One region of the Streptomyces rubellus genome, then DNA from elsewhere that is predicted to be linked to it. Evidence: riboswitches for the same ligand, from Rfam matches in the RefSeq annotation. Region 1 holds a riboswitch; each other region holds the start of a gene.
What was found. Region 1 has a riboswitch for cyclic di-AMP ahead of V1L54_RS03970 (transglycosylase family protein). Riboswitches for the same ligand answer to the same signal wherever they lie in the genome.
Positions count from the first base shown of each region.

Region 1 (5,813 bases):
TCCGGGCGGTGAGTGCCGCGGCGCCCGTGGCGGTCTCCCCGGGGCCGTCGGGGCCGGGGAGCACGGGTTCGAGGGTCGCCGTGCCCGCCGCGTCGAAGACCACGGCCAGGGGCGTACGGCGCAGCAGGGCGGCCAGGCCGACCGCCGTCTCCGGCGGTACCGGGGTGCCGGAGTTGTGGGCCAGGCAGACGGCGCGCAGTCCCTCGCGGAGCCGGACGATGCCCGGGAGATCGCGTTTGGTGAGGCCGGGTCCGGTCAGTCGGTGGGTGTGCGCGAACGCGGCGAGGCCGTCCTCGGTGGCGAGGCTGTCGGCTCCCGTCCCCACGTCCAGGGTGTTGATCAGATCCCGCACCAGACGGAGCCCCGGTGGGGTGGGATCCCGGTCCTCGGGCTGTTCCACGTCTGCCACGTTACCGCCTTGCGGTGTTACTGGTTAACCGCCATCATGAGGTAACTCGTTACCGGCTGAGCAGATGATCCGGTAACGAGGTGACGGATCAAGAGACGGATGCACGGCAGGAAGGAAGCATCATGGCCATCTCCACACTGGAGGCAGTCGTCGTCCTGGACTGCCCGGAGCCGGGGAAGCTCGCCGACTTCTACGCGCGGCTGCTGGGCGGGACGGTCGAGGGCGAGGGCGACTGGGTCGAGGTGGTCTTCGCCCCGGACGGGACGGTGGTGAAGCGGCTGGCCTTCCAGCAGGCCCCCGGCCACGTGCCGCCGAAGTGGCCGAGCGCCGAGCACTCCCAGCAGTTCCACCTCGACTTCTACGTGCCCCGCGCACAGCGGGAGGAGGCCGAGCACGAGGCGCTGGCGCTCGGGGCGGAGCTGCTCGACGGGGACGACGACGGGGGCAAGCGCGACTTCCGGGTGTACCGGGACCCGGCGGGGCACCCCTTCTGCCTCTGCTACCGCTGAGGCGTACGCGGGGGCCGAGGGGCCGGGGAGCGCGCGGCCGGACGGGACGAGGCGGGCGGGACGCGGAAGTGGTTTCCGCGTCCCGCCCGCCTCTTGCTGTCCCACAGGGGGTCTCACCCGGCCCGTGCCGGGCCGGGCGGTGGTGGCGTGACTCAGATGTTGACGCCGTTGGCACGCAGGTAGGCCAGCGGGTTGATGTCCGAGCCGTAGCCGGGACCGGTGCGCACCTCGAAGTGCAGGTGCGGGCCGGTGCTGTTGCCGGTGGAGCCGACCCCGCCGATCCGGTAGCCGGCGCTGACCTTCTGGCCGGCGCTGACCGAGATCGAGGACAGGTGGCCGTACTGGCTGTAGCGGCCGTCGTCGTGCCGGATGACGACCTGGTTGCCGTACGCGCCGCCCCAGCCGGCGGAGACCACGGTGCCGTTGGTGACGGCCTTCACCGGGGTGCCGGAGGCGGCGGCGAAGTCCTCACCGGTGTGACCGTTGGACCAGCGGGCGCCCGCGGCCTTGTAGGAGCCGGAGGGGCGGGCCGCGACCGGAGCGGTGTAACCGGAGGACACACCGGCGGAGGTGCGCGCCTCGCTCCGGTCGGCGCGCTCGGGGGCGCGCTTGGCGGGCTCGGGCTTGACCTCGGCCTTCGGCTGGGCCTTCTGGGCCTCCGGCTGGACCTTCTTCTCGGCCTTGGCCTGCGGCTGGGCCTCCGGCTTGGCGGCGGCCTTCTGCTGAACGGCGGTGCCGCCCAGGCTCAGCTGCTGACCCGGGTAGATCAGGTTGGGGTCGCCGCCGATGACCTCGCGGTTGTCCTCGTAGATCTCCTGCCAGCCGCCGGAGACGTCCTGGGCGCGGGCGATCTTGAACAGGGTGTCACCGCTGACCACCCGGTACGCGGTGGTCTTCGCGGTCTCCCCGGCGGACTTCTTCGGGGCCGCGTGCTTCGGCGCCGACTGCTTGGGAGCGGCGGGCTTCTCGGCCTTCTCGGCCTTCTCGGCCTTCCGCTCGCTGCGGTCGGCACGCTCCGAACGGTCCTGCTGCGGCGCGGCGGGCTTCTCGGCCTTCTCGGCCGCACCGTCGGGGGAGATCTGGGGGGCGGGACCGCCCTTGGTGAGTCCGGCCCTGACCGAGCACACCGGCCAGGCGCCCGGGCCCTGCCCGTCCAGCACCTTCTCGGCGACGGCTATCTGCTGCTCCTTGGTGGCCAGGTCGGCACGCGGGGCGTACTGGGTGCCGCCGAAGGCCTCCCAGGTGCTCTGCTGGAACTGCAGGCCGCCGTAGAAGCCGTTGCCGGTGTTGATGCTCCAGTTGCCGGTGCTCTCGCACTGCGCCACCCGGTCCCAGGTGTCGACGGAGGCGGCACTGGCGTTGCCGGTGGCGATCAGGGGCAGGGCCACACCCGCGCCACCGACCGAGATGGCCAGGGACAGGCGGGAGAGACGGCTGCTGTGGGCACGACGATGACGTCCGCTTGCGGACATGAGGTGGCTCCTTCTCCTACGCCTGCGAGGTGAGCTGTCGGGTTCGGGCTGGAGTTGCCCGGCCAGCCGTTGCGCGGCGCTGGGCCGCGAGGCGTGGCTTCACCCCAAGCCGTCCCGTATGGGCACGGGCCGGCGGTTTTCGTTGGGTCCCCCGCTCCTGCCGGCGGTGGTGTGGATGCTCCAACCCGCTGCCGTGGCAGGACTCGGCGTTCGGCAGCGGGTCGCCGCACGTTGGTGCGACACGGCCAGAACCGTAAACACATCGTTTCGTCGTCAACAAGCCGATGGGTCACACGGCGCCCGTTTCGAAGGCATTGCGGCACCCGGTATTCGCACTCAGGGTGATGACATGGATGCGCAGGGTGCGGCATTTCCTTTCTGACGCCTCGTCATCCGACTCGCTCACCAGCGGTCATCACCCGTGTGACAGAAACCGACACAGAGCGCGACGAACCGGAAGATCGCACTCGTGACGTGCATCACGAGGAGGTAACCGAGAGGGTCCGCAGGCACGGATCCGGCCCCGGCCGACCGGATCCGGCCATCTTCCGGGCCGGCCCGGGTCAGCCGTCGAGCTGCTCGATCGTGGCGGTCGAGGGGCCGCGCCGGGCCTGCTCCGCACGGGCGACCGCCTCCGCGTCGCGGAGCACCCGCACCGCGTTGTGCCAGGTCAGCCTGGCCAGATCGGCCTCGGACCAGCGGCGGGCCAGCAACTCGGCCACCAGATTGGGGTAGCCGGAGACGTCGTCGAGGCCGGACGGGGTGAAGGGCGTGCCGTCGAAGTCGCCGCCGACGCCGATGTGGTCGATGCCCGCGACCTCGCGCATGTGGTCCAGGTGGTCGGCGACGGTGGCCGCCGTCGCCTCGGGGCGCGGGTGCGCCGCCTCGTACGCGCGCCGGACCTCCCGGGCCCGCTCGCCGCCGTCCAGCGGGCGCAGGCCGTGGGCGCGCAGGTGCTCGCCGGCCGCGTCGTCCCAGGCGACGGCGGCGGGCAGGACGAACTTGGGCACGAACGTGGCCATCGCCACACCGCCGTTGGCCGGGAGCCGCTCCAGCACGTCGTCGGGGATGTTGCGCGGGTGGTCGCACACCGCCCGGGCGGAGGAGTGCGAGAAGAGCACCGGCGCCGCCGACACCCGCAGCGCGTCGCGCATCGTGTCCGGCGCCACATGGGAGAGGTCCACCAGCATCCCCAGCCGGTTCATCTCCCGTACGACCTCCTCGCCGAAGCGGGTCAGGCCGCCGTGGCGGGGGGTGTCGGTGGCCGAGTCCGCCCAGTCGGTGTTGTCGTTGTGGGTGAGGGTGAGATAGCGCACACCCAGCCGGTACAGGGCGCGGAGCGTGGCGAGCGAGTTGGCGATGCAGTGGCCGCCCTCGGCCCCCATCAGCGAGGCGATACGCCCCTCGGCCCGTGCCGCCACCGCCTCGTCGGCGGTGAAGGCGAGCCGCAGGTCGTCCGGGTAGCGGCCGGCCAGCAGCCGCACCGCGTCGATCTGCTCCAGACAGGCGCTGACGGCGGCGTCCCCGGCCAGTTCGGTGGAGACGTAGACGGACCAGAACTGCGCCCCCACCCCGCCCGCGCGCAGCCGCGGGAGGTCGGTGTGGAGGTGGGCGGACTGGTCACGGGCGATGTCGCGCCGGTCGAGGTCGTAGCGGACCTGGGTGCGCAGCGCCCACGGCAGGTCGTTGTGGCCGTCGAAGACGGGGTGGGCGGCCAGCAGCGCGCGGGCCCGCTCCAGCGGCTCCCCGGCCCGGTCCGTACCGTCCGCACCGTCCGCTTCGTGCGTGCCGTCCGTACCGCCTGCCGTGGGCGCCATGCGTCACTTCCCTCCGAAGCCGAAGCCCGTCCCGCCGGCGGCGACCTTGGCGCGCAGCCGGCGGCCCTTGTCCTGTGCCTGCTCCTTCAGTTCGGCCTGGAAACGTTCCATGCGCTCCCGCAGGGCCGCGTCGTGGGCGGCCAGCAGCCGTACGGCCAGCAGTCCGGCGTTGCGGGCGCCGCCGACCGAGACGGTGGCGACCGGGACCCCGGCGGGCATCTGGACGATGGACAGCAGGGAGTCCATGCCGTCCAGGTGGGACAGCGGCACGGGGACGCCGATGACCGGCAGCGGGGTGACGGAGGCGAGCATGCCCGGCAGGTGGGCCGCTCCCCCGGCGCCCGCGATGACCGCCTTCAGACCGCGGCCGGCGGCGCCGTCACCGTAGGCGATCATCTCGTGCGGCATGCGGTGCGCGGAGACGACGTCCACCTCGTAGGGGACCTCGAACTCGTCGAGCGCCTTGGCCGCGGCCTCCATGACGGGCCAGTCGGAGTCCGAACCCATGACGATGCCCACCACGAGGGTGGCGGAGAGGGCGGAGCCGGTGCTGGGAGAACTGCTCATTCGGTGATCGTCCCTCGCAGATAGGCGGCGGCGTGGGCGGCGCGCTCGCGTACGTCCGCCAGGTCGTCGCCGTAGGTGTTGACATGGCCGACCTTGCGGCCGGGCTTCACGTCCTTGCCGTACATGTGGATCCTCAGCCGCGGGTCGCGGGCCATGCAGTGCAGGTAGCCCTGGTACATGTCGGGGTAGTCGCCGCCGAGCACGTTGACCATCACCGTCCACGGCGCGCGCGGGCGCGGATCGCCCAGCGGGAGGTCGAGGACGGCCCGCAGGTGGTTGGCGAACTGGGAGGTGACCGCGCCGTCCTGGGTCCAGTGGCCGCTGTTGTGGGGGCGCATGGCCAGCTCGTTGACCAGGATGCGGCCGTCCCGGGTCTGGAACAGCTCGACCGCCAGGTGGCCGACGACGTCCAGCTCCCGCGCGACCGTCAGGGCCAGTCGCTGGGCCTGGCCGGACAGTTCCCCGGACAGGCCGGGCGCCGGGGCGATCACGGTGTCGCAGACGCCGTCCACCTGGATCGACTCCACCACCGGGTACGCGACGGCCTGGCCGTGCGGGGAGCGCACCACGTTGGCGGCCAGCTCCCGGACGAAGTCCACCTTCTCCTCGGCCAGCACCGGCACGCCCGCCCGGAAGGGCTCGGCGGCCTCCGCCGCGGAGCGCACCACCCACACGCCCTTGCCGTCGTAGCCGCCGCGGACGGTCTTGAGGACGACGGGCCAGCCGTCCCCGCCCGGCGCGGCTCCCTCCCGCGCGTCCCCTTCCCGCGCGGCTCCCTCGGCCGCGAAGCGCGCCACGTCGGCCGGGTCGGCCACGATCCGGTGGCGCGGGCAGGGCACGCCGATCTCCGTCAGCCTCGCCCGCATCACGCCCTTGTCCTGGGCGTGCACCAGGGCGTCGGGGCCGGGCCGCACCTTGACGCCCTCGGCCTCAAGGGCGCGCAGATGTTCGGTGGGGACGTGCTCGTGGTCGAACGTGATCACGTCGCAGCCCCGGGCGAAGTCGCGCAGGGTGTCCAGATCGCGGTAGTCGCCGACGA
Region 1 covers NZ_JAZDCX010000002.1:357,654-363,466, reverse strand. Annotated here, with positions in the region: gene V1L54_RS03980 (CGNR zinc finger domain-containing protein) at 1-400, opposite strand, end outside; gene V1L54_RS03975 (VOC family protein) at 532-918, shown strand; gene V1L54_RS03970 (transglycosylase family protein) at 1,071-2,390, opposite strand; cyclic di-AMP (ydaO/yuaA leader) riboswitch at 2,395-2,566, opposite strand; gene V1L54_RS03965 (dipeptidase) at 2,954-4,207, opposite strand; gene purE (5-(carboxyamino)imidazole ribonucleotide mutase) at 4,211-4,774, opposite strand; gene V1L54_RS03955 (5-(carboxyamino)imidazole ribonucleotide synthase) at 4,771-5,813, opposite strand, start outside.

Region 2 (5,813 bases), on a different contig from region 1:
CGCGGGCCAGGAGCCCGGCACCGCCGAGGAGATCGGCACCTTCTGCTCCGCCACCTACGGCGTCACCTTCCCGCTGCTGGAGAAGACCGAGGTCAACGGGGACGGCAGGCACCCGCTCTACACCGAGCTGACCAAGCTGGCCGACGCCGAGGGGCAGGCCGGGGACGTCCAGTGGAACTTCGAGAAGTTCCTGGTCGCGGCGGACGGTACGCCCGTCGCCCGGTTCCGGCCCCGCACCGAGCCGGAGGCGCCGGAGATCACCGCCGCCGTCGAGGAGCGGCTGCCCGCCTGAGGGACCGCGGACGCGGACGCGGCGCCGCGCCCCGGCGGCCCGGTGCGGCGCCCCGGGCCGCCGGGGCGCGGCCTCACTCCCGCAGCCCGGCGAAGAACGCGCGCAGGTCGGCGGTGAGCAGTTCGGGCTGCTCCATCGCCGGGAAGTGACCGCCCCGTTCGAAGCTCGACCAGTGCGCGGTGACGCCGTCCGGGTCCACCAGGGGCCGCACCGCCGGATCGGCGGCGAACTCCGCGACGCCCATGGGGACATCGGCGGTGGCCGGGTCGCCGGGGCCGGGCGGCGCCGCGGCCAGGCCCGCCATCTCGCGCCGCGCCTCGCACGTGAAGTGGGCGGTGGAGGCTCCCAGGCCGCCGAGCCAGTAGAGCGTCACCTTGGTGAGGAGCTGGTCGCGGTCGACGGCGTCCTCGGGGAGTTCGGCGGCCGGGTCGGTCCACTCGTGGAACTTCTCCACGATCCAGGCGAGCTGGGCGACCGGGGAGTCGGTCAGTCCGTAGCCGAGGGTCTGCGGGCGGGTGGACTGGAGCTGGAAGGAGCCCGTTCCGTCCGCCCCGAAGGCGGGCCCGGGGCGGACGGCCACCGTGCCCATGGCGGAGAGCACCGCCAGCATGTCGTCGCTCCCGGCGAGCGAGAGGTGGACGCCGGCCAGACGCTCGGGGACGGTGCGGCGCAGGGTGTCGGCGACGCCGCTGCCGACGTCGAAGGCGTGGACGCCGTACCGGTCGTGGCCCAGACGGCGCATCAGCCCGTCGAAGGCGGCGGCGGTACGGCTCACGCCCCAGCCCGGCTCGGACAGCGGGGTGGAGAAGCCGAAGCCGGGCATGGACGGGGCGACGACGTGGAAGGCGTCGGCCGGGTCGCCGCCGTGGGCGCGGGGGTCGGCCAGGGCGTCGACGACGCGCAGGAAGTCCACCGGGGAGCCGGGCCAGCCGTGGCACAGCAGCAGGGGCAGTGCGCCGGGCTCGGGTGAGCGGCGGTGGAGGAAGTGGAACCGCTGCCCGTCGATGTCGGTGGTGAACTGCGGGACGGCGTTCAGCTCGGCCTCCCGGGCCCGCCAGTCGTAGCCGGTGCGCCAGTACTCGGCCAGCTCCCGCAGGTACGGCAGGGGCACGCCCCGGCCCCAGCCGGGCTCGGGGGAGTCGGCGGGCCAGCGGGTGCGGGCCAGCCGCTCGCGCAGGTCCGCCAGTTCGGCGTCGGGGACCTCGACGCGGAACGGGCGGAGGGGATGGGGGCCGGCGGTTGCGGCTGTCCTGTTCGCTGCCATGTCCGGCACGCTACGGGGCCCTGCGGAAAGGTTCTGTCCTCGTTGGCCGGACAACCGCTTGACTTCAAGCGGACTTGAGGTATGAGGGTGGGCGCGTACGGACGGACACACCGCTGCTCGCGAGGAGGTATCACGCCATGCCCGAGACCAGACCGCTCACCCACCCCGACCCCGCCCGCCCCGGCGTCGGCGCCCCGTTCTTCAGCTTCTGGGACGTGGGCACGCCCGAGCGGCAGCGCGCCGCCGTCGCGGCGATCGAGGCCGTCTGGACGGGGCGGCCCTGGCCGCTGCCGGGCCTGCTGTCGTACAGCGTGTACGCCGGGACCGACGGCCGGACGCTGCTGCACTACTCCCAGTGGGCCGACGAGCGGGCGTACGAGGACTTCGTGCGCGATCAGCGCGCGCACCGCAACGACGAGGTCGACCGCGCGGTGCCGGGCATCGAGCGGCTCGACCTGGTGCGCACCCGGTACTACCGCGGCTTCGGGCTGCCCGGGGACGGGAACGGGAGCGGGGAACGGCCCGAGCCGGGCTGCGTGGTGATCGTGGACGTGACGTTCGACGGGCCCGACGAGGCGCGGCAGCGGGCCTGGGTGGACGCCGTCGGCGAGGCGCTGGACACCGACCCCGCCCCGCCGGCCGGCGGCATCTCCGGGCACTTCCACCTCTCCACCGACGGCACCCGCGTCGTCAACTACGCGGAGTGGGTCAGCGAGCAGGCCCACCTCGACGCCCTGGCGGCGGCGGGCGAGGGGGTCGGCTCGCCCACCCCGCAGTGGCACCGGGTCCGGAACTTCCCCGGGCTGGTGCGCAGCGACGTACGGCGCTACCGGCTCGCGTTCACCGCCGAGCGGCCCGGGAGCGGCGGGGAATGACGGGAGGGCCGGGGGTGTTGGGGCGGAAGTGACAGCCGGGAGGACAGCCGGGGAGGGGACCGCCATGGCCGGGAACGCGGGGAAGCAGGCGCCGGAGGAGCTGCTCGCCCTCCTCGCCGAGCGCGATCTGGGGGTGCTGGTCACCCTCAGGCGGGACGGGCGGCCCCAGCTGTCGAACGTCAACCACACCTACGACCCCGAGCGGCGGCTGATCCGGATCTCGGTCACCGCCGACCGCGCCAAGACCCGGAACCTGCGGCGCGATCCCCGCGCGAGCTTCCATGTCACCAGCGCGGACGGCTGGGCCTGGACGGTGGCGGAGGGGCTGGCCGAGCTGACGCCGCCCGCCGCCGAGCCGGGCGACGCCACGGTCGAGGAGCTGATCGAGGTGTACCGGGCGATCCGGGGCGAGGAGCACCCAGACTGGGACGACTACCGGCGGGCCGTGGTCGCCGACCGGCGGCTGGTGGTACGGCTGCCGGTGGACCGCGCGTACGGGCAGCCGCCGCGCCGGACCGGCGCGTGAACGGGGTGCCGGGCCGTGCGTGAGGGTGCCGTGGGGGCGGGGAGGACCGACGGCCCTGGTGTCGGGGGGTGGATCACCAGGGCCGCCGGGGCATGTGGGCAGGTGCGGTGCCCGTACGCCGCCGCCTCGTCCCCTCCTGGGCCGGCCGACGTGCACACCGGCGGTGTGCGAGGCGGCGGCGCTGGTGGTGGGGGGTCAGTAGGAGGGGGGAGGAGGAGCGGAAGGAACCTCGTCGGGTCCGGGCCGGCACCGGAGTCCGGGCCGGCATCGGAACCGGCCGGGTCAGATCTTGAGGCCCTTGCCGCGCAGCCAGGTCAGCGGGTCGATCGGGTCGCCGCCGCCGGGGCGGACCTCCAGGTGGAGGTGCGGGCCGGAGGAGTTGCCGGTGGAGCCGACGCGGCCGATCACGTCGCCGGTGGTCACCTTGCCGCTGGTCTTGGTCATCGAGGACAGGTGGCAGTACCAGATCTCGGTGCCGTCGTCGAGCCGGAGGATGATGCGGTAGCCGTAGGAGCCGGCCCAGCCCGCCTCGACGATCTCGCCGGTGTGCACCGCCTTGACCGGGGTGCCGGACGGGGCGGCCATGTCCAGGCCGGTGTGGTTGTTCGCCCACATCGAGCCGGAGGCGCCGAACTGGGAGGAGAGCTGGAACGAGGAGAGCGGGAGGGTGTGGCTGGCGGCGAGCTTGGCCAGGCGCTCGGCCTCGGCCTTGCGCTTCGCCTCCTCGGCTGCCTTGCGCTTCGCCTCGGCCTCGGCCTCGGCGGCCTCCTCGGCGGCGGTGGCCGCGGCCTGGTCGGCGGCGGCCTGGAGGGCGGCCTGGGTGGCGCCCGTCTGCTGCTGGTCGACCTGCTGGAGGATGCGGGCCCGGAGCGCCTCGCCGGCGTCCGTCGTCAGGCTCGCGGTGGTGACGACCGGCGCGTCCTGGTCGGCGTCCCCGGTGCCCAGCGGCGACGCCTGGCCGAGGTTGAGGGGGTTGGCGGTGCTCTCGTCGGAGACCGGGGTGACATCGGTGCCGGTGTCGTCGCCGTCTATCAGGGCGCCGACGCCGGGGACGGAGTCCAGGTCCAGGTCGGGCATGGCGATGGCGGCCGGGGACTTCACCTTGGCCGTGGCCATGCCGCCCGCGCCGACCGCCGCGATCATGCCGACGCCGAGGACCGCGCCGCTGCGCGCCATGCCGTTGCGCTGCTTGACGACACGGTGCCGGCCGCGGACCGGGCGGACGGAATCCTCGGTGGGATTCCACACCCGCCGCTCCCCGTCGCCGTCCGGGCCGAACGGGGCGAAGGTGCCGGTGTGCAGGTCGTACGAGACCTCGGGGGCCTCGGAGGCCGGGCTGCTGGACGCCACGGGGGCGCTCTCCTTTCCTTCCTTCTCGCCTACCGGGTTAGCTGACGGGTTCGGAGCAGGAAGGTCTCCTACGGGCTCGCACATGCGGATGCACGTGCACGCGCTTGCCCGATTCACCCCAAGAAGTGGTTCCCCGGTTCCCTGGGTGCGGGCTCCGCGGTGGCGGAGTCGCACGGTCAGGATTCGGCGACGGCGCACGGTGCCGCCTCTTTCGACGGCAGTGACGACCGCGCTGCGTTATCGAACGTTAATAGAGGGGCAGCCGGGATTCCAAGTCCCTCCTTCACATGGTGAGTAATTTCGACGGGGATTTAACGGGGCATCTCCCGCCCAAAACGGGCGAGTTGCCACCCCCTACGGGTCGAAGAGACGTAAGTCACTCAGCTGAGGGCCGGCCAGATGGTACGGATGTGTGCACGACGGCGATACGCAGCGTGACCGACGGCGCCGCGGCCGGTGGCACCGAGGGTCACCGGGTTCACGGGGTCATCCGGGTTCGCCGGAGCGGGACGGGGGCGGGGGCGGCGCGGGGTCGCGCATGACCGCCAGCAGCGCCATGTCGTCGTCCGTACGGCCGTCCGCGTGCGCGTGGACGTCCGCGACGAGGGCGTCCAGCAGGGCGCCCGGGCCGGGGAAGCGGCGGCCGCGCAGCCGGGCCACCGGGTCGTAGAAGACGCCCTCGGCGTTCCGGGCCTCGGTCACCCCGTCGGTGTGGAGCAGCAGCAGCGCGCCGGGCGGGAAGGGCACCGGGCCCGTACCGCCGTCCGGGCCCTCCGGCGCGTCCGCCGGACCCGCCATGTCCCCCAGCCCCAGCGGCAGCGCGTACGAGTCCGGCTCCAGGGTCCGCACCGAGGCTCCGCCGGCGGACAGCAGCAGCGGGGGCGGATGACCCCGGCTGACGATCCGCACGCTCTCCGGCTCCCCGGCCGGCCCCGGCGGGAGCTCGGCCAGCACGGCCGTGACGAACTCCACGGGCCGTCCGGCGCCCCCGCCCGGGAGGCAGTCCGACTGCCCGGCCCGCTGGGACCGCTCCCGCAGGAGGGCGTGGTCGATCCGGTCCGCGACCGCCGCCAGGTCCGGCTCGGTCTCGGCCGCCTCCCGGAAGGCGCCGAGCACCACGGTGACCGTGGCCACCGCGTCCAGCCCCTTGCCGCACACGTCACCCACCAGCAGCCGCACCCCGTACGGGGTGCGCTGCACGGCGTACAGGTCGCCGCCGATCCGGGCGTAGGCGTGGGCCGCCTCGTAGCGCACCGCCAGTTCCAGGCCGCCGATCCGGCCGGGCGGCACCGGCAGCACGGCGAACTGGACCGCCTCGGCCACCTGGCGGACCGAGGCGAACCGCTGCTCGCCGTGGCGCAGGGCGTGGTTGACGGCGAGGGCCAGCACACCGAAGGCGGCGACCGCGCCCAGTCTCAGCAGGCCCTCCGTCCAGCCGGGGCCGCCCCGCAGCAGCACGGCGGCGTACGCCAGCACCGCCGCGATCCCGGTGAACAGGGTGCCGCG
Region 2 covers NZ_JAZDCX010000017.1:32,357-38,169, forward strand. Annotated here, with positions in the region: gene V1L54_RS19945 (glutathione peroxidase) at 1-292, shown strand, start outside; gene V1L54_RS19950 (epoxide hydrolase family protein) at 366-1,556, opposite strand; gene V1L54_RS19955 (antibiotic biosynthesis monooxygenase) at 1,694-2,431, shown strand; gene V1L54_RS19960 (PPOX class F420-dependent oxidoreductase) at 2,496-2,957, shown strand; gene V1L54_RS19965 (M23 family metallopeptidase) at 3,240-4,307, opposite strand; cyclic di-AMP (ydaO/yuaA leader) riboswitch at 4,319-4,476, opposite strand; gene V1L54_RS19970 (PP2C family protein-serine/threonine phosphatase) at 4,794-5,813, opposite strand, start outside.
Region 2: linked by a shared signal. The riboswitch ahead of V1L54_RS19965 (M23 family metallopeptidase) and the one ahead of V1L54_RS03970 (transglycosylase family protein) in region 1 are both predicted to bind cyclic di-AMP.

Region 3 (5,813 bases), on a different contig from region 1:
CGCCGAGGCGGCCCTGGACCGGCTGGCGAGACTGGTTTCCGAGGGGCTCGGGGAACTTCCCGAAACCGTCTGAGTCCGGTCCGGAGACATCGGCACGCGAAGGCGGTTGAGTTACCCACTCCACCGCCTTCCGGTACACCCGGGAGAATCGGACAGGAATTCTCCGGCCTGTTTCCCCGGCGTATACGAATCCTGTTACGAATTATCGCCGCCCGTGTTTACGGTGTGTTTCGTCTTTCTCACGGCACCTTTCTGGCGGGACCGGCGCACGGCCACCGGCCGCTGTTCGCGGCGGAGGGCGACCGAGCGCTCCACATGCGCGGCCGCCAGCGCCCGCGCCCGTTCCGCGTCGCCGCGGGCCACCGCGTCGACGACGGCGCCGTGCTCCCGCCAGACGGCGGTCGCCCGCAGCGGGGGCTCCGCGGCGTACACCCAGGCGATCTTGCGGCGGAGCTGGGTGAGCAGAGTGGCCAGGGTGGGGCTGCCGGATGCCTGGGCCAGCGTCTCGTGGTACCAGTCCCCCAGCGCCCGCAGGTCGGACAACTGCCCGCGCTCGGCCCGCTGCTGGCCCAGCCGGACCAGCCCGCGCAGCACCCTCAGCTGCGCCTCGGTGCGCCGCTGGGCCGCACGGGCGGTGCCCAGCGGCTCCAGCAGGGCGCGGAGGTCCAGCAGGTCGGCGGCCTCCTGCTCGGTGGGCTCGGCGACGCAGGCGCCCGCGTGCCGCCGGGTGGTCACGAAGCCCTCGGACTCCAGGGTGCGCAGCGCCTCGCGCACCGGGACCCGCGAGACGCCGTAGCGTCTGGCGAGCAGTTCCTCGGTGAGCCGCGCCCCGGGCGGAAAAGCACCGGAGACGATGTCGTCGCGGACCGCAGTGCACACCATGTGCGCCGAAATGCGCATGGGCCGACCTCCGCCGTCGTCTCCGCGTTCGCGATGTTCCGCAGAGTCGAACTGTATTCCACCGGAACGGAATTTCCGATGCCCGGTGGAAAACAGGCGTAAAAGATGCGGCGGGGCGGAGCGGATCAGACGCCGATGCCCTTGGAGCGCAGGTAGGCGATCGGGTCGATGTCCGAGCCGTAGTCGGCGCCGGTGCGCGCCTCGAAGTGCAGGTGCGGGCCGGTGGAGTTGCCGGTGCTGCCGGACAGGCCGATCCGGTCCCCGGCGCCGACCGACTGCCCCGGCGCGACGCCCAGCGAGGACAGGTGCGCGTACTGGGTGTAGCGGCCGTCCTTGTGGCGGATGACGACCTGGTTGCCGTACGCGCCGCCCCAGCCGGCCGTCACCACGGTGCCCGGGCCGACGGAGCGGATGGCGGTGCCGGTGGGGACGGGGAAGTCGATGCCGCTGTGGCTGCCGGAGGACCAGGCGGTGCCGGACGCCTTGTAGGGGGTGGTGGTGCGCGCGCCCTCGTACGGGGCCGTGTAGCCGCTCGCCGCGCGCCGCTGGGCGGTGCGGTCGGCACTGCGGTCCGCCGCACGCTCCTTCGCGGCGCGCTCCTTCGCGGCCGCCCGGGTGGCCGAAGCGTCCTCGGCGGACCCGGCGGCCCCGGCACGCTCGCGGGAGGCGTCGGCCGCGCGCCGCTGGGCCTCGGCCTGGGCCCTGACGTCGTCGGCGATCGTGTCGCCGACGGCCACTGCCTGGACGTAGCCCAGGGCGTAGGTCCTGGGCGTCCCGTCGGACGCGGCGGCGGCGGGGGTGGCGAGGGTGCCGACCACGCCGGTGGCGGCGAGGGCGGCGGCCCCCGCGAGGCCGGCGCCGGTGCGCACGGCGCGGGCGGAGAGCGGGGCTCCGCCGGTGAGCCTCCCGGTCAGACCGGTGATCCGCTCGGTGAGCCTGTCGGTGAACTGCCCGGTGGCACGGTTGAACGCCATGGACGGCGTGCTCCTTTCCTTCCTTGTCGCCTACCGGGTTAGCTGACGGGTTCGGAGCAGGAAGGTCTCCTACGGGCGCGTGGCCCGATTCACCCCGGTGGGGCACCTCGCACGCGGTCGGCGCGGAGGGTGGGTCCCCGGCTCCCCCTGGCGGGGGACTCGGCGAGTGCTGACCGTCGGCCGCGGTCGCGGACGCTTCTGACGGGCAGCGGAAACGACGCTAAACAGACAAGTTTGAGCGAACAAGCAAATCAGTGGCTTTGTCACGCATGACACACGCCGCTTACGCCATAAGGGGTCAAAACAGACACGCCGAGGGCCCCTTGTGTGGCAACCACACAAGGGGCCCCCGGCAGACGTCCCGAGATGTCCCGTCCGTCGCGGTGCCGCCGGTCACTGGTCCGTGACGACGGTCACCTCCCCGACCCCCAGCTCGCGCACCGGCTCGGCGATCTGTGCGGCGTCCCCCACCAGCACGGTCACCAGACGGTCCGCGGGGAAGGCGGCGACCACCGCCGCCGTGGCCTCCACGGTGCCCGTCTCGGCGAGCCGGGCGTACAGCCGCGCCTGGTAGTCGTCGGGAAGGTGCTGTTCCACCTGGTCGGCGAGGGTGCCCGCGACGGCCGCCGCCGTCTCGTAGCGCAGCGGGGCCACTCCCACCAGGTTCTGCACGGCGGTGTCCCGCTCCTCGTCGGTGAGCCCCTCCTCCGCCAGGGTGCGCAGCACCTGCCAGAGGTCGGCCAGCGCGGGCCCGGTCACATCGGTGGCCACCGAGCCGCTGACGGCCAGCAGGGAGGCGCCCGTACCGCCGGGGGCCGAGCGCAGCACCTGGGCGAAGGCCCGCACCCCGTAGGTGTAGCCCTTCTCCTCGCGCAGCACCCGGTCCAGGCGGGAGGTCAGGGTGCCGCCCAGGCAGTACGTGCCGAGCACCTGCGCGGGCCAGACGCTGTCGTGCCGGTCGGGGCCGGTCCGGCCGATGAGCAGCTGGGTCTGCACCGCGCCGGGGCGGTCCACGATCACCACCCGGCCGGTGTCGTCCGCGGTGATCGGCGGCATCGGCCGGGGCTCGGCGGCGGTGCCGGTCCAGGCGCCGAGAGTGTCGGCGAGGGCGGCGTCCAGGTCCACCCCGGTGAAGTCGCCGACCACCACGGCGGTGGCGGTCGAGGGCCGTACGTGCGCCTCGTAGAAGGCGCGCACCGCCGCGGCGTCGATGCCCTCGATGGTCTCCTGGGAGCCCTGGCGGGGCCGGGAGAGCCGGGAGTCCTCCGGGAACAGCTCCTTCGACAGGGCGATGGCCGCCCGGCGGGCGGGGTTGGCCAGCTCGTGCGGGATCTCGTCCAGCCGGTTGCGCACCAGCCGCTCGACCTCGCCGGCGGGGAAGGCGGGGGCGCGCAGCGCGTCGGCGAGCAGGCCGAGCGCCCTGGTCAGCCGGGAGGCCGGGACCTCCAGCGAGACCCGCACCCCGGGGTGGTCGGCGTGCGCGTCCAAGGTGGCCCCGCAGCGCTCCAGCTCGGCGGCGAACTCCTCGGCGCTGTGCTTGTCGGTGCCCTCGCTCAGCGCCCGGGCCATGATCGCGGCGACCCCCTCCCGGTCCCGGGGCTCGGCGTCCAGCGGGGCCGGCAGGTTGACCTCGACCGCGACGACCTTCTGGCCGGGCCGGTGGCAGCGCAGCACGGTCAGGCCGTTGGACAGCTCGCCGCGCTCGGGGGCGGGGAACGCCCAGGGCCTGGGCTGCCCGCCGGCGGGCTGGGGGTGGAAGTCCATCGACACGCCGTTCCCGGACTGCTCCGGGGAGGCGCCGGCGGACCGGGCGGACTGGGCGGTGGCGTCGCTCACTGAGCGGTCTCCTCGTCGGTGGCGGTGTCGGCGGAGGCGGTACCGGCGGCGGACGCGTCGGCGGCGGTACCGGAGACGGTGGCACCGTCGGCGACCTCCGCCGCGGTGTCGGGCGCGGTCGCCCCGACGGGCTCGTAGACCAGCACCGCGCGGTTGTCGGGACGCAGCCGGGCGGCGGCCACCTGGCGCACCTCCTCGGCGGTGACCCGCAGCACCCGCTCCACCGCGGTCAGGGCGAGCTGGGGGTCGCCGAACAGCACGGCGTACCGGCACAGCTCGTCGGCGCGGCCGCCGACCGTGGCCAGCCGGTCCAGCCATTCGCGCTCCAGCAGCGCCTGGGCCCGCTCCATCTCCTCGGGGGTGGGGCCCTCGGCGACGAACCGGGCCAGCTCCTCGTCCACGGCCCGCTCGATGTCGGCGGCCTCGGCACCGCCGGAGAACTTGACGTCCAGCCAGCCCATCGAGGGGGCGCCCGACAGCCGCAGCATGCCGAAGCCCGCGGTGACGGCGGTGCGGTCCCGGCGGACCAGCCGGTTGTGGAGGCGGGAGGACTCGCCCCCGCCGAGCACGGTCAGCGCCAGGTCGGCGGCGTCCGCCTCACGGGTGCCGTCGTGCGGCAGCCGGTAGGCGGCCATCAGCGCCGGGGCGGGCACCTCCTCGCGCACGACCTGCCGGAGCTCCTCGCCGACGACGTCCGGCAGGGTGCCGTCGCGCGGCGGCCGCTTGGCGTCGTGGGAGGGGATGGAGCCGAAGTACTTCTCGATCCAGGCGAGGGTGCGCTCCGGGTCGATGTCGCCGACGACCGCCAGTACGGCGTTGTTCGGCGCGTAGTAGGTGCGGAAGAAGTCCCGGGCGTCCGCCAGGGACGCGGCGTCCAGGTCGGCCATGGAGCCGATCGGGGTGTGGTGGTACGGGTGGCCCTCGGGGTAGACCATCGCCGTCAGCTTCTCGAAGGCCGTGCCGTAGGGCACGTTGTCGTACCGCTGGCGGCGCTCGTTCTTCACCACGTCGCGCTGGTTCTCCATGGACTCCTCGTCCAGGGCGGCCAGCAGCGAGCCCATCCGGTCGGCCTCCAGCCACAGGGCCAGCTCGAGCTGGTGGGCGGGCATCGTCTCGAAGTAGTTGGTGCGCTCGAAGCTGGTGGTGCCGTTGAGCGAGCCGCCCGCGCCCTGCACCAGCTCGAAGTGGCCGTTCCCCGTCACCTGGGCCGAGCCCTGGAACATCAGGTGCTCGAAGAGGTGCGCCAGACCGGTGCGGCCGGGCACCTCGTGGCGGGAACCGACGTCGTACCAGAGGCACACCGCGGCGACCGGCGTCTGGTGGTCCTCGGAGAGCACCACGCGCAGGCCGTTGGTCAGCCGGTGCTCGGTCGCCGTCAGACCGCCGGCGGTGGGCGGGGGCGTGGCCGTGTGACCCATGGGCAGGGAGTCCCTTCGATCGCGGACAGCGTTCTCGCAACGCGTGTGTGGTCACTGTATGCAAGCGGCCCGACAAAGCGCGAAGTTCCCGTACGGTTCGGGGCGGGGATCCGGCTGTCACAGCCGAGGTCCACAATGGTCAGCGTCCGCTCCCCGGCCGCCGGGGCACCGGCAGGTCCCCACGAGCACCGGCGAGCGCCGGCAAGCACGAACGAGCACCAGCAAGTACCGACAGGCACCGAGAAGTACCGAGAAGGAGTCGCAGCCGCGATGGCCCGCCGCAGTACGAAGACCCCGCCGCCCGGGGGAGACTTCGAGGAGCGCATCCTCGACATCGACGTCGTCGACGAGATGCAGGGCTCCTTCCTGGAGTACGCCTACTCGGTCATCTACTCGCGCGCCCTGCCCGACGCGCGGGACGGCCTGAAGCCGGTGCACCGGCGGATCCTCTACCAGATGCACGAGATGGGCCTGCGCCCCGAGCGCGGCTACGTCAAGTGCGCGCGGGTCGTCGGCGAGGTGATGGGCAAGCTGCACCCGCACGGCGACAGCGCCATCTACGACGCGCTGGTCCGCATGGCGCAGCCGTTCTCGATGCGGCTGCCGCTGGTGGACGGACACGGCAACTTCGGCTCGCTGGGCAACGACGACCCGCCCGCGGCGATGCGGTACACCGAGTGCCGGT
Region 3 covers NZ_JAZDCX010000012.1:95,319-101,131, reverse strand. Annotated here, with positions in the region: gene V1L54_RS16170 (HPr family phosphocarrier protein) at 1-73, shown strand, start outside; gene V1L54_RS16165 (GntR family transcriptional regulator) at 196-900, opposite strand; gene V1L54_RS16160 (M23 family metallopeptidase) at 1,026-1,874, opposite strand; cyclic di-AMP (ydaO/yuaA leader) riboswitch at 1,887-2,049, opposite strand; gene V1L54_RS16155 (M16 family metallopeptidase) at 2,268-3,638, opposite strand; gene V1L54_RS16150 (M16 family metallopeptidase) at 3,707-5,128, opposite strand; gene V1L54_RS16145 (DNA gyrase/topoisomerase IV subunit A) at 5,399-5,813, shown strand, end outside.
Region 3: linked by a shared signal. The riboswitch ahead of V1L54_RS16160 (M23 family metallopeptidase) and the one ahead of V1L54_RS03970 (transglycosylase family protein) in region 1 are both predicted to bind cyclic di-AMP.